3 regions of the Cellvibrio sp. ATLC23 genome follow, and region 3 is predicted to be linked to each of the others. Evidence: predicted binding sites of a transcription regulator. Region 3 holds the regulator's gene; each other region holds the start of a gene.

Region 1 (4,748 bases), on a different contig from region 3:
TGCAATGGTTTACAAGCATCGTCAAGGTGAAGAGTTCATCGCACCAGACGACAGCCTCAGCTACGCCGAAAATTATTTGAACATGACTTTTGGCACCGCAGGCAAAGCACCTAACGTGAGCAAAACCATTGCCAAAGCAATGGATCGCATTTTTGTATTGCATGCAGATCATGAACAAAATGCCTCAACATCTACCGTGCGCCTGTCTGGCTCATCAGGCACCAATCCGTTTGCAGCTATAGCCGCAGGGATTTCAACCCTATGGGGACCTGCACATGGCGGCGCCAATGAAGCCGTGTTAGAGATGCTGGAAGAAATTGGTAGCGTTGAAAATATTGAAGCGTGTGTAGCACGCGCAAAAGATAAAACATCTGGTTTCCGCTTGATGGGCTTCGGTCATCGCGTTTACAAAAACTTTGACCCCCGAGCCAAAGTAATGAAACAAACTTGTGATGAAGTATTAGCTGAGTTGGGTTTGGAAAACGATCCACTCTTAGCGATTGCCAAGCGACTGGAACAAATCGCTCTGGAAGACCCCTATTTTATCTCCAAAAAGCTGTATCCAAATGTTGATTTCTATTCGGGCATTATTATGAAAGCAATCGGTATTCCTACCGAAATGTTCACCGTGATTTTTGCACTTGGTCGCGCAGTAGGTTGGTACTCTCACTGGGATGAAATGGTCAGCAGCCCCTATAAAATTGGGCGCCCTCGTCAACAGTACACCGGCAGCCCGAAACGCGATTACCCACAAAAATAATTGCGATTGCAGGTAAACTTAAAAAGGTCGCATTGCGGCCTTTTTTATTATTAAACATAAAGCCTCATCAGAACCATAAAAAAAATCCCGACTGCAACCAGCCGGGATTTGTAGTCAATCAACAAACAAGCTACTTCGGAATATATTTGTTACCGATAACCCAAAGAAAAATTAAAACTTAGAAATTCCAATCTGCCATCAACCAAAACTTATTGGTATCTACCACTTTAGTTGCCGCATCACCCATTGCATATTGAGCATATTTTGCAGTCCAAACCACTGCACCGACTTTTTTCGTGAGGCTAATATCGATTTCATCACCATAGTCTGCGCCACCAAAATCAGCATCGAATTTATGGTAACTAACCATTGCTTGAGCACCCGCAAAGGTCATCCCGAGATTCAAGTATTTATCCTGCAAACCATCTTTTGGGGTTGCCAAAAACTTATCAGCCCAACCATTAAATGCATGCAAAGTTGCCAAGGGAGTTGCAAAACCATAAGCGCCATTATCAGAACCTAACACTTCATACCCCAAGCCAACACTGAAACGAGAAATATTAAAAGTACCCTCAGCGAGCATATAATCCGCATCAAAAAGTTGCTTTGCTCCCGCGTCTTGCTGTGTTGCATATTCCAAATTGTAAGTAAAAGCATCACCTACGGCACCCTGCCAACGCACACCATAGGTATCACTTGTCAGACCAAATTGTGCAATAGGATTTTCTACATCCAATAAGTAGGCATACCCAATTAATTTACCCGCATCAAAACCAGTGTAGCTGGCATTCAATACATGGCTATTCATATTTAAATCACCTAATGCCGCATTTGCTTCACCAAATACACGGTTAACATTTTTGATATAGGCGTAAGTAACGTTGGTATAACGAACTGCTTTGTTGGTCCAAGAAACACCATCATAAGTTTGCTCGTTCTGGCGCCAGCCCACATTACCAATAAAACGTGAATTGTCGAGCACCAAACGTTGGCGCCCATACTTAACTTGATTATTAAAAGTAGTGTATGAAACAAACCCCTGATTAAGTTCAGTTCCAATGGGATCCGCAATTACCGCTTTATTGGTATTCAAAGGATCGTTACCTGCAGTTCGATAACCAATTTCGTTGGTCATCTCACTGACATTATCCATTTCCAGAAAAAATCCGAAACCATTCCATGGACCCGACTGATAAGACAAACGCGATCTTGTTGTCCAAGCATCGGCTTCCTTCTCGCCAGTTTTATTACCCTGCGCATTCAACACATCCTCAGTGACGTCTTCATAACGTGTGCGAAAATTAACTTTTATTACACTGCCCTGCTGCATAGATTCCGTGAATGTTTTTGCAGAGACACCTGGCGCTGCACAAATAAGTGAGCTTACGGCCGCAGCAAGAAGATGAATCGTATTTTTTTTCATAGAACCTTCTCCAAAGTTTTTCGATGTGTGTGTTAGATAATCAGCACCGCGTTAATAAATTTAATTTCAAATTTATTGCTTGTTGTGCACTAAAAATGAAGCTTATTAATTTGCAAGCACAACATGGGGATGACTGATAACTAGTAGAGCAAGGCTTATGCCAATTGATTTTTTAAAGCAGAAACAATGAAACAATTCATTATTTATCAATAGGATATAAATTTTAAAAAAGTCATTTTAAAAAAAATGCATTTTTTTAGCTCGCCCTGTTATAGGGACATGGGATTTTTTAGCGCGCCATTTTCAATCAAATTGGATTATTAACCAGGGCAATTTTGGATCACAAAAATGCACGCCCACTTTTTATCATGCACAATAACGGTTCAAAACAATGGAAAAGGAAAAAAGGTATATTTAGCTGATAAAAAAAGCCGCACTATGTCTGTGCGGCTCTCTGATAATAGTTACCACGCAATAAAGAAAACTAAAGTGCGCTCAAACGTACACTCGCCCCTTGAGCCAAATATTTTTCTATCCGCACATGTGAAAAGGTCACATCCATTTGGCCATTTGCCACCAACGCAAAAGGCTCCAATATCAATGCAAACAGCTCTTGCGGCGTTCTCTTCAGACCAAAATCAGTACCTGCATCAGGATAACATTTAAGGTCAACCATAAGCCTGTGCCATCCGCAACCCGCGATGCTAGTTAACTCTTGCGTAATATCCACCTGCGAATAGCAGGAGGGGCCACAGCCGATTCGCACCCATGCTTTGTGCTCCGGCGCCAGATCTACCTTAATATCCACTACCAATGCCGAGTTGGATTCATAATAATCGCTCAACACCTGTCGATTGGCCGTCGATATGGCCACTAGCCCCTCCCCTGCTCCATTCCACACTGCGCGGCGCGCATCTTCTTGCACATCGCGATCAACACAAGTTACCGTGAGTGTCGTTACACTGGCGACATTGCCATTAAGATTAGTTCGGTCATTATTTTTGCCTTCCAAAATAATGCCATAAGCCCCCATGGGGCGACGATTGAATAGCTCTAACACCGCAGAACTAGCTTCAAAAACGATTCCCTCTTCCGACAAATTATCGCCTAAGGTATCTACATCACCGTATTTCAAACCAAAATCGTAGGCGAACAAAGGATCGTAATCTTTATCACCAATATTTAACGTGCCTTGATCTGGCGACTTAGGCCAGGAAAATGCCAAGCGACCTTGCACTGGGAAATTAATTTGGTCATTAGCATTCTTGAAGATCACATCAGCCACACCGGCACCTTCAGTACCCGGCTGCCAAATTACCGCAAATGCATCGGATGCATTTAATTCGCGGTTAATCCACATGGGGCGACCAGTGACAAACAATGCCACCACGGCAATCCCCTGAGACTTTAATTTCTTAAGCAACTCCAAATCGCTGGTATCACCCGCTTTTAATAGCTGATGCTGAATATCGCCCTGCATTTCAGCGTAGGGATCCTCTCCAAATATAACGATCGCAACATCCGGCTTTTCACTGAAAGTACCATCGACACTTAGAGTGACCTTTCCACCAGCATTAGCAACCGCACTCTGGATACCCGACCACAAGGTAGTCGCGCCAGGAAAATCGGCCATAGTGTTGCCAGTGCCTTGCCAATTGACTGACCAACCACCGGTCTGCTTACTAATATTGTCTGCCCCATCACCAGCCACAAGGATATTCAATTTGGCAGACAGGGGCAGAATATTATTTTTATTCTTTAGTAGTACGATAGATTCCCGTACCGCTTGACGCGCAATGGCGCGATGTTCACGAGCACCGAGCAATTCATCTTTACCCGCAAGTGGGCGCGTAGATGGCAGGCCTTTTTCCCATAGCTTTGCACGCAGTTTGACGCGCAGAATACGACGCACAGCATCGTCAACTCGCGCCATGGGGATAACACCTGTGCGCGCTTGCTCGACTGTATTGCTAAAAAGCTGTTTCCAATCTGGATCAGGCACCATAAAGATATCTAGCCCGGCGTTAATCGCTTGCGGGCAGTTCAATACCGTTGCACCCGCCACAAATCCATGGCCATTCCAATCACCCACCACCAAACCATCAAAACCCATCTGGTTTTTCAGCACGTCGGTCAACAAATAGCGATGTCCATGCATATGCTCGCCATGCCAACCATTAAAAGAGGCCATCACACTTTGAACTCCAGCCTCAATTGCGCTGTAGTAACCCGCTGCATGCACACGAAACAACGTCTCTTCATCATCGAGACAATTGCCGCGATCGATGCCGTTATGGGTGCCGCCATCGGCAATAAAATGTTTTGCAGTTGAAATGACACTGTATTTGGAGAGGAAGCTGGCATCACGCGCATCACCCTGCAAGCCTTCTACCATCATGCCTGCGTATTCGCGCACAAGCTCCGGATGTTCAGAATAGGATTCGTAAGTGCGCCCCCAGCGATCATCTCTTGCAACGGCAACAGTGGGAGAAAAATCCCAATCCAAGCCAGTAACGGCAATTTCAGTTGCCGTAATGCGACCAATTTCTTTTATCAGTTCAGGGT
Region 2 (4,748 bases), on a different contig from region 3:
AACCCCGAGCATTTATTTAATGAAATTATTGAGAGTGTGCAACAGTTTGTTGGCAATGGTGAAAAAGATGACGATTTATCATTGTTGGAAATTCGCATGGATGAACCTGCGCGAGTGAATAGCTTTGCGCAGGAAGCAAGTCATAAGTTTGCCAACTCGGAAATTGAATGGGTCATGGGGTTTGAAGTAAAACCTACGAGTTTTAAAGTATTTGATCCATTGCCCATGTTATTAAATGTATTGATGGAAGTGCCCAGCTTGCGCGCTTTTAGCAGTACGCTCTATACCATTCTTGCTGAGTTGTACACCAATGCCTTGGAGCACGGTGTATTAAAACTGGACTCTGAGCTGAAAAAAACACCGGAAGGGTTTTCCGACTATTATAAGTTGCGCGAACAGCGTATTAATCAGGTGACGGAAGGCTTTGTACGTATCCGTATCTCTCACAAAACCAACGAAAATGGCGGTTTGTTAAAAGTCCGTATTGAGGATAGCGGTACGGGTTTTGATCATCAACAGCGCGCAACCGATAATCTTTCATCTTTCGGTTATAGCGGGCGTGGTATTGCGCTGGTGGAGAAACTTTGTGGTACTGTTACCTATTTTGGATGCGGTAATATCGTCGAAGTCGATTTTTCATGGGTTAATGATGATTGACGATGAATTGAATCAGCTGTGACTCTTCATTCCCAACAATGAGAAGCCCGCCATGGAACATCTGGACTACGAAACGTTAAACACCCTGAAACAAGTCATGGAGGATGATTTTACGTTGCTGATTGATACCTTCGTGCAGGATTCCACTGACCGAATCACTACTCTGCGTAAGGTTATCCAGGGGTCAGATGCCGACCTTATTCGCCGTGCAGCACATAGTTTCAAAGGAAGTAGTAGTAATGTTGGCGCGCTGCAATTATCGGCACTCTGCGCCGTGCTGGAGAAAAAAGCGTTTGAAAATAGTCTCGACGGATTGGCTGTCGATCTTGACTCCATCGAACAAGAGTTCGCACAAGTTCTGAGTTTGCTGCGCTCTTATTCATAATTCACCTTAGCGTCTATCGCTCCTCTACAGCGCCGATTGTCTAAATTGGCACCTGCTTTGCAAAGTATCTCCTGAACCGAATAGTTGTCTGATCAAGCGGCAAAGCCTTGCCGTGATCAAGCGCAGGAGCAGCAGATGAGCAATAGTAATTTTTTAAATAGTTTACTGGGTTTAACCAGTGCTAATCCGGCGGCGACTAAAAGTACGACGGCTAAGGCGCGTGTGGAATCGACTGAAAAATTTCATCAGGCACTGGAACAGGTGCGGCCAGAAATTGCCGCTCGTAAACCTGTGGCGCGCAAAGAAAGCCCTGCTGCAGAGCCCACTGGTGCTTCCCGACCGATTGTTAAACCGCCAGCTCGGCAGGATTCGCAGAAAGAGGTCGGCCGGTTAGAGACTCCATCAAATACTTCCAAAGATAATCAGCGATCAACCGATGTAACTGATCAGTCTGTACAAGGAAATGATGTGAATGCAGCGCGGGGAAAAAAAATAAGCGAGGAACAATCTGCTGAGCTAAATGATCAAGCGCCTATGGGAAATGAACTGCGGGTGATGGATCCAGATAAGATTGCGGTTGTAAAGGCAGATAGTGCGCTGGATGACTTAACGCTAGCTGCTACAGATTCAACTGAAGTGGATGGTCAGCTTGATACATCTGCAAACCTGCTTGGTCAAGTTTCTATCCAGCCCGTAGTAGTAGAAGCGCCTGCCAATGAAGATGAGATTGATCCATCTGTATCACCTGAGGATATGTCGGTCATAGATCCGAGTCTTGTGGCGATTAATACGCCCTTGCAGCCCATCGAAATAGAGGGCGATGCGGCAGTTAATGGCGAGCAAGCCGTATTGGTTGGTCTTCAATTTGTTTCGAAAACCCAGTTAGTTGCAGGAGGTGCTGCTACTACAGGAGTTGCTACTGCGGGAGTTGATGCGCAATCCGCTCTGGCTGGAATAGCTACAGGTGCATCGCAGGGCGGAGCAAATGCTGAAATAGATCTTGCTCCCAATTCAGATGCAGATGTTTTGCTAGATGCAGAAACAGGAGACAACCCGGATTTTGCATTACTGAACTCCAAAGCAGCATTAAATAAGCTGGCCGAAACCACTATGGCGGCAGCGACTTTGGATAAAACGGCTCCCGCCGTCGATGTAAAACCCGCAATCATTAGTGCTGCAGTAGAAGCGATGGCACGTTTAACCGAAGCGCAATCACCTGCCGCCCGTGCATTTATTGTTCAAACCGGTGTGCCGGTAACGGTGGGCAGCCCGCAATGGAGCCAAGCCGTGGGCGATAAGGTGTTATGGCTTGCCGCACAAAACGTCAGTGCGGCCGAAATTCGTTTGGATCCACCGGAACTTGGCCCAATGCAAGTGAAGGTAAGCGTGAATCAGGATCAAGCCAGCGTTACCTTCAGTAGTCCGCATCCTGCCGTGCGCGAAGCATTGGATCAGCAATTAAGCCGCTTGCGTGAAATGTTTTCCGAGCAGGGATTAAATCTGGTTAATGTCGATGTCTCGGACAAATCTTTTTCTAAGCGGGAGCAGGAGGAATCAAGCAAACAGCAAAATTCCGGAATTGAGGATGATGAAGAGCTAACACAGGTCGCTGTTAGCCAGGCGATATCAATGCGCTTGGTCGATCATTACGCATAACTTTCATTTGTTTCTCTTGTTTATGCCTGTCTTTTTGTAAAGAAGCTGATCATATTGATCAGCTTCTTTACATCTTTGTTTTGCATAACAATTTTTTTGCTCATTCTTATCTCCCTTTGTGTGCTCTTGCTCGCAAACCCCTAATCCGCTGCTAAGCTTTCAAGGGCAATACTGGCATAGGTATTGCTCAACCCATTTTAGTCCTTGAAAGTGACGGAGTTTTGACATGGCGGCAGCCCCAAAAGCAAAAGCAGACGCAGGCAGTACGGAGTCAGGTTCTAAAAAGAAACTGTTTTTAATGATTGGCATTGCGGTGGCGCTGATCATCATCTCTATTGGCGGTACTGTAGTGGCGTTAAAGGTCTTATCACCTGCACCACCAGCAGGCGAAGCAGTTGCAGCAACAAAGCATGCCCCCTCAACACTGGCACCTGCTATTTATTATGAGATGACCCCTAAATTTACGATTAACTTTAATGTGAATGGCCGTCAGCGCTATTTGCAAGCGTCTATTACATTGCTGTTTCGTGATCCGCTGTTACAGGAGCTGCTGACGTTACATATGCCTGCCATACGTAACGGTTTGGTCATGTTGTTTAGCGCGAAAAGTTTTGATGAATTACAAACTAATGAAGGTAAAGAAATATTGCGCGAAGAAGCATTGGAGATTATTCGCAGCCAACTGCAAAAAGAACAAGCGGCACTCGCTGCTAGCGGTAAGGCGGATAAGGTTTCATCGGCGAACGTCGAACAAGTATTGTTTACCACCTTTGTAATGCAATAAGGAACCACTGTGCAAGATTTACTCTCGCAAGACGAAATCGATGCGCTCCTTCATGGCGTTGATGATGGTGACATAGATACCGAGGGCGACAATGAGCCCGGTACGGTAAGAGCATATGATCTCACCAGTCAGGATCGTATTGTGCGTGGGCGAATGCCTACGCTCGAAATGATTAATGAACGTTTTGCCCGCTATACCCGCATCAGTATGTTTAACCTGTTGCGCAGAACGGCTGATGTGTCAGTCGGCGGAGTGCAAATTCAAAAATTTGGCGAATATGTTCACACACTTTATGTACCCACCAGTTTGAATATGGTTAAGTTTCGCCCTTTGCGTGGGACGGCACTGATTATTCTTGATGCGCGCCTGGTGTTTAAGTTAGTCGATAATTTTTTTGGTGGCGATGGTCGCCATGCAAAAATTGAAGGTCGCGAATTTACACCTACTGAATTGCGTGTAGTACAGATGGTGTTGAATCAAGCGTTTATTGATTTAACCGAAGCGTGGAAAGCGGTTTTTCCTATCAATTTTGAGTATGTGCATTCAGAAGTGAATCCGTCGTTAGCAAATATTGTTAGCCCCAGCGAAGTGGTAGTGGTAAGTACTTTTCACATAGAGTTGGATGGCGGCGGCGGTGAAATGCACATCACTGTACCTTATTCGATGATTGAGCCGATTCGCGAAGTACTCGACGCAGGTTTGCAAAGTGATAGCGACGAACACGACGAGCGCTGGGAAAAAGCACTGCGCGAGGATGTTCTTTCAGCAAGTGTGGATTTGGAGTGCGATATTGTTCGGCGCGATATTACCTTGCGCGATATTGTCGAGTTAAAAGCGGGCGATATTATTCCCATTGAATTTCCTGATTACCATGTCCTGACTGCGAATGGCGTTCCTATGTTTAGAACTCAGTTGGGGCAATCCAATGGTTTTTTGAGTTTGAAAATTAGAGAGTTTATTGATCGCAGCAGCGCTTACAATATTACCGGTACCAAAGGTGAAATTGCTAAAGCGCGCGGCGCCACTGAAACTAAAACTAAAGAGTGATGCGTGACTGCAACTAAGGGTGAATAAAATGGCTGATGATGATGTTGATCAAGACTCAATGGCTGATGATTGGGCTGCTGCTATGGCTGAGCAAGCGGATGTTGATGAAACCATGGCCAATACAGTTTCATTTGATGAATTAAAAAGCGAAGTATCGAAACAAGCGCCGGGTAGCCCTGATTTGGATGTGATTCTGGATATTCCCGTTTCGATTTCAAT
Region 3 (4,748 bases):
CGCGCCGCGTGCGATTTAATCATGCAGGCACAGGGTACATTTGATGCGGCTTTAGCACCCTTTTTAGCCCCTAACAGTGAAGTTTAGGTGATGGCTTTTTTGCAACGGATCTACAAAATCCACGAATATATTCCGGCGCCTTGGCTAATCGCCTTTGCACTGGTGATCTGTTTTTTTGCTTTCTCATTGCGCCAAAAAGCTGAGTTGGCAAACCACGAATATGACCCCAGTGGTTTTCCACAATTTTATATGCAAGAGGTAAAAACCCGCGAATTTGATTCACAAGGCCGCCTGCATTATCAGTTATCGACCCCACAAATCACCCACTACCAATTAAATCCCGATGGCCCGTCAGATCGCGATTACACGCTGATCCAGCTTCCGGATATGGCTTTTTACGATGCTGAATCCGCAGCGCCCTGGTTAGTCACCGCTGAAACTGGTCGCAGCGAAGCCAACGGTCAGCTTATTCGCCTGCTGGATAATGTATTAATTCAACAGCAGACGCCGACGCAGGGATTGATTCAAATCACCACTAGCGAGCTGCGTGTGCGCGCCAGCGAACAATTCGCGGAAACCGACAAAGCTGTTAAGATGCGCAGCGCTAAAGGTCAGATAGATGCGATTGGTATGGATGCCGACCTGGCGCAGAGTCGGCTTCAGTTAAAGTCCCAGGTTAAGGCTGTTTATGATCCCCGCTAAATTTCGTTTTGTTTTATCCCCAATTGCAGTGGCAATCGCTGCATTTATCGCCAGCTATAGCACCACCAGCCTGGCTCTACCCAGCGACAAACATGAAACCATTCGCGGCTCAGCGGACAACCTTACTGTCGATCAAAAAAATGGGGTGGCGACCTATACGGGCTCGGTAAAAATTCAGCAGGGCTCGCTAGTGATTACTGCGGAGTCGATTGTGATTCACACCAACCCTGACAGCAGCGTGGAAAAAATGATCGCCTCCGGCAACCCGGCGCGCTTCCAGCAGCAGCCCGAAAAAGATCAAGGTGTCGTCACCGCCGCAGCCAAACAAATTACTTACACCCCCAGTAACGAGCATCTGCTATTAATCGAAGATGCATCAGTTGAGCAAAACGGTGCAGTGATGAGCGGCCCCCATATTGATTACGATTTAGTGAAAGAAGTGATGAAAGCAGCTGGCAATACCAGCGCATCCGGCACCGGCCAGCGAATCGAAATTGTGATTCCGCCGAAGACGAACAACACCGACCCAAGTGCTCCCACCTCATCATCCAACGCTGCGCAATAATACCTATGCCTACTCTGCACGCACGCCATCTGGCTAAAAGCTACAAAAAACGCAAAGTCGTTATCGACGTATCCATCACCGTTGAAAGCGGCCGCATTGTTGGTTTACTCGGCCCCAATGGCGCGGGTAAAACCACCTGTTTTTATATGATTGCCGGGCTGGTAGCTGCCGATAACGGCACAGTGTTGATTGACGACCGCGACCTTACCCAGCTCCCAATTCACGGGCGCGCGCGCGCAGGTATTGGCTATTTGCCGCAAGAGGCATCGATTTTCCGCAAGCTGAGCGTTGCCGATAACATCATGGCGATTCTGGAGACACGCAAGGATTTAGATAGCTTTCAACGTCAGGCAAAGCTCGAGTCGCTGCTGAGCGAGTTCCATATCACCCACATCCGTGACAGCTTGGGCATGGCACTTTCGGGCGGTGAACGCCGCCGGGTAGAAATCGCCCGCGCGCTGGCCACCGACCCTAAATTCATTCTGCTCGATGAACCCTTTGCCGGTGTTGACCCCATCTCTGTCAACGACATCAAAGAAATTGTGCGCCACCTTAAAGATCGCGGCATCGGCGTGTTAATTACCGACCACAACGTGCGCGAGACGCTGGATATCTGCGAGACCGCTTATATTGTCAGCGAAGGCCACATTATTGCCGAAGGTGATGCAGACACTGTGCTCAGCAATACTAAAGTGCGCGAGGTCTATCTGGGTGAGCATTTCCGCTTGTAAGCGAGTCAAATCCCTGCGCTAAGAGTGTTACCAACTGCCTTAATGGCACCACCATAAGCAACACACAAAAAACTTGACAAGTAACAATCTTTATCCATTAGGCATAAAGCTTGCTTAACTGTATTGCTTGCGCGCCAAACCCTGACTAAACTCCCCTTATCCGATGTTTTCCATCCGCGTTATAAGGGTTTGTCGTTCACATAATGAAGCAATCTCTCCAGCTCAAACTCGGTCAACAGCTGACCATGACCCCACAATTGCAACAGGCTATTCGCCTTTTGCAACTATCGACCTTAGATCTGCAACAAGAAATCCAGGAAGCGCTCGAATCCAACCCAATGCTGGAAATGGAAGAAGCCTTCGATTCGTCAAACTCAACCAATGAGTATGAAGGTAGCGAGCAGGACAAAGCAGATTACACCCGCCAATTGGAAATCGCCGCGGAAGCGGGCGCTGATCACGGCAGCGACTTTACCGCAAGCGAAAACTTTTCCTCTACTGGCGATAATTACAGCGAGACCAGTAACACCAGCGATGGCGATAGCGATGTCTATGGCGAAGGCGAAAGCTTTAGCGCAGACAGCGGCGATTGGAGCGACTCCATTCCCAGCGATTTGCCAGTAGATACCAGTTGGGATGATGTGTACCAATCCTCCTCTAGCGGCAGCTCCAGCAATTACGACAACGAAGACGGTGATTTCGAGAGCCGCCGCGCAGTGACAGATTCGCTCTACGACCACCTGATGTGGCAATTGAATCTGACGCCTATGTCGGACCGCGACCGTGTACTGGCCATGGCAATTATCGATGCAGTGGAGCCCAGCGGCATGCTGTCCATCAGTATCGAAGAAATTTTTGAAGGTATGCGCGGCGATTTTGAAGAGCTGGAACTGGATGAAGTCCAAGCCGTTCAACACCGTTTACAGCAGTTTGATCCCTGCGGCGTGTGCAGCCAAAATCTATCTGAATGCCTGCTGGTACAGTTGCAACAATTTGACCCCAAAACACCGTTTTTGGAAGCGGCAAAGTTAATTACCAAACAATACTTGCCAGTGCTCGGCAGCCGCGATTATCGCCAGCTAATGCGCCGTACCAAATTAAAAGAAGCAGAGTTAAGCCAAGCGGTAGCCTTAATTCAAAGTTTAAATCCGCGGCCGGGCGATATGATTGCCAATGGCGATACCGAATACGTTGTTCCCGATGTATTTGTCGACAAACGCGATGGTCGCTGGATAGTTGAACTCAACCCGGACATAGCGCCGCGCTTGCGCATCAATTCCGATTACGCCTCCATGGTGAAACGCGCCGACTCCAGCACCGACAACACATTTTTAAAAGATAATCTGCAAGAAGCGCGCTGGTTCTTAAAAAGTTTGCAAAGCCGCAATGAAACCCTGCTGAAAGTGGCGAGCTGTATCGTAGAAAAACAGCGCGGCTTTTTAGATTACGGCCCCGAGGCAATGAAGCCATTGGTGCTGCACGATATAGCCGAAATTGTGGAGATGCACGAATCGACTATTTCGCGAGTCACTACGCAAAAATACATGCACACACCGCAGGGTATTTTTGAATTGAAATATTTTTTCTCCAGTCACGTCAGCACCGACAGCGGCGGAGAGTGTTCATCGACTGCAATTCGCGCCATCATCAAAAAATTGGTCAGTGCTGAAAACCCGAAAAAACCATTGAGCGACAGTAAAATTACCGACCTGCTCGGCGAGCAAGGCATTCAAGTGGCGCGACGTACGATTGCCAAATATCGTGAGTCGCTCAACATTCCGCCATCGAATGAGCGCAAAACGATTTAGCAATTAATGCTCAAAATAACTAGATTAACAGTGTGAGTCTAATGTAGGTTGTATTGTGAGGCTGCTCTAGTAACAGCCGTTTTGTTTCCAGCGAGAGGAAGTACTTATGCAATTAAATATCAGCGGTCACCACGTAGAAGTAACTGATTCAATGAGAGAGTATGTCTCCAGTAAATTGGAGCGACTGAGCCTGCACAACGACCGCATCACCAGTGTTAATGTCATCCTCTCGGTAGATAAACTGATTCAAAAAGCAGAAGCCACTATTCATGTAAGCGGTAAAGATTTATTTGCCGATGCCACCCATGAAGACCTGTATACCGCTATTGATGCACTATCCGACAAGCTTGATCGTCAATTGATTAAACACAAAGAGAAAATGCGCAGTCATCGCTGAGTGCATGGCAGCCAGCCATCGTTAATTTGAACCTATGCCGCCATTGCTAGTATGCGATGTCGGCATCACTTGTTGAGAGATGCACAGCATCACCTTGTTATGCAAATTCAATCCCTGATTAGCCCCGGCCGCACACTTTGTGGCGTTGAAGGTGGCAGTAAAAAACGTGCACTGGAGTTGCTCGCCAACACCATCGCACAAGATATTCCCGATATCGATGCCGATGAATTATTTCGCCGCCTGATTGGCCGCGAGCGTCTGGGTTCTACCGGCATAGGCCACGGCATTGCGATTCCCCACTGCCGGGTTGAGCATTGCAGCGGCACCGTAGGTGCGCTGATCACTCTGGCTGCGCCAATCGACTTCGATGCCATAGACTCGCAGCCAGTCGATATTTTATTCGCCATGCTGGTGCCGGAAGATGCCCATAGCGAACATTTACAAACCCTCGCCGCGCTTGCTGGTGCATTAAATAACGCTGAATACCGCCAGCGTTTGCGGGCGGCCAAGAGCAACGAAGCGCTTTATCAAGCAGCGCTAATCAC

The links. Region 3 encodes sigma-54, which starts transcription at its own class of promoters, with help from an activator protein. Its sites were predicted from a motif close to TGGCACANNNNTTGCNNT; they were not measured.
Region 1: the regulator sigma-54 is predicted to act here: its motif matches at 2,329-2,346, upstream of AC2CG4_RS16740 (alginate export family protein).
Region 2: the regulator sigma-54 is predicted to act here: its motif matches at 2,871-2,888, upstream of AC2CG4_RS16050 (flagellar basal body-associated FliL family protein).

Annotation. Positions count from the first base shown of each region.
Region 1 is NZ_JBXUOS010000011.1:175,111-179,858, forward strand. Features, by position in the region: gene AC2CG4_RS16735 (citrate synthase) at 1-760, shown strand, start outside; gene AC2CG4_RS16740 (alginate export family protein) at 939-2,183, opposite strand; gene AC2CG4_RS16745 (glycoside hydrolase family 3 protein) at 2,668-4,748, opposite strand, start outside.
Region 2 is NZ_JBXUOS010000011.1:21,419-26,166, reverse strand. Features, by position in the region: gene AC2CG4_RS16065 (ATP-binding SpoIIE family protein phosphatase) at 1-657, shown strand, start outside; gene AC2CG4_RS16060 (Hpt domain-containing protein) at 710-1,042, shown strand; gene AC2CG4_RS16055 (flagellar hook-length control protein FliK) at 1,178-2,698, shown strand; gene AC2CG4_RS16050 (flagellar basal body-associated FliL family protein) at 2,925-3,482, shown strand; gene fliM (flagellar motor switch protein FliM) at 3,492-4,529, shown strand; gene fliN (flagellar motor switch protein FliN) at 4,558-4,748, shown strand, end outside.
Region 3 is NZ_JBXUOS010000006.1:204,231-208,978, forward strand. Features, by position in the region: gene AC2CG4_RS11840 (KdsC family phosphatase) at 1-87, shown strand, start outside; gene lptC (LPS export ABC transporter periplasmic protein LptC) at 100-702, shown strand; gene lptA (lipopolysaccharide transport periplasmic protein LptA) at 689-1,267, shown strand; gene lptB (LPS export ABC transporter ATP-binding protein) at 1,273-1,998, shown strand; gene AC2CG4_RS11860 (RNA polymerase factor sigma-54) at 2,202-3,806, shown strand; gene hpf (ribosome hibernation-promoting factor, HPF/YfiA family) at 3,913-4,203, shown strand; gene ptsN (PTS IIA-like nitrogen regulatory protein PtsN) at 4,303-4,748, shown strand, end outside.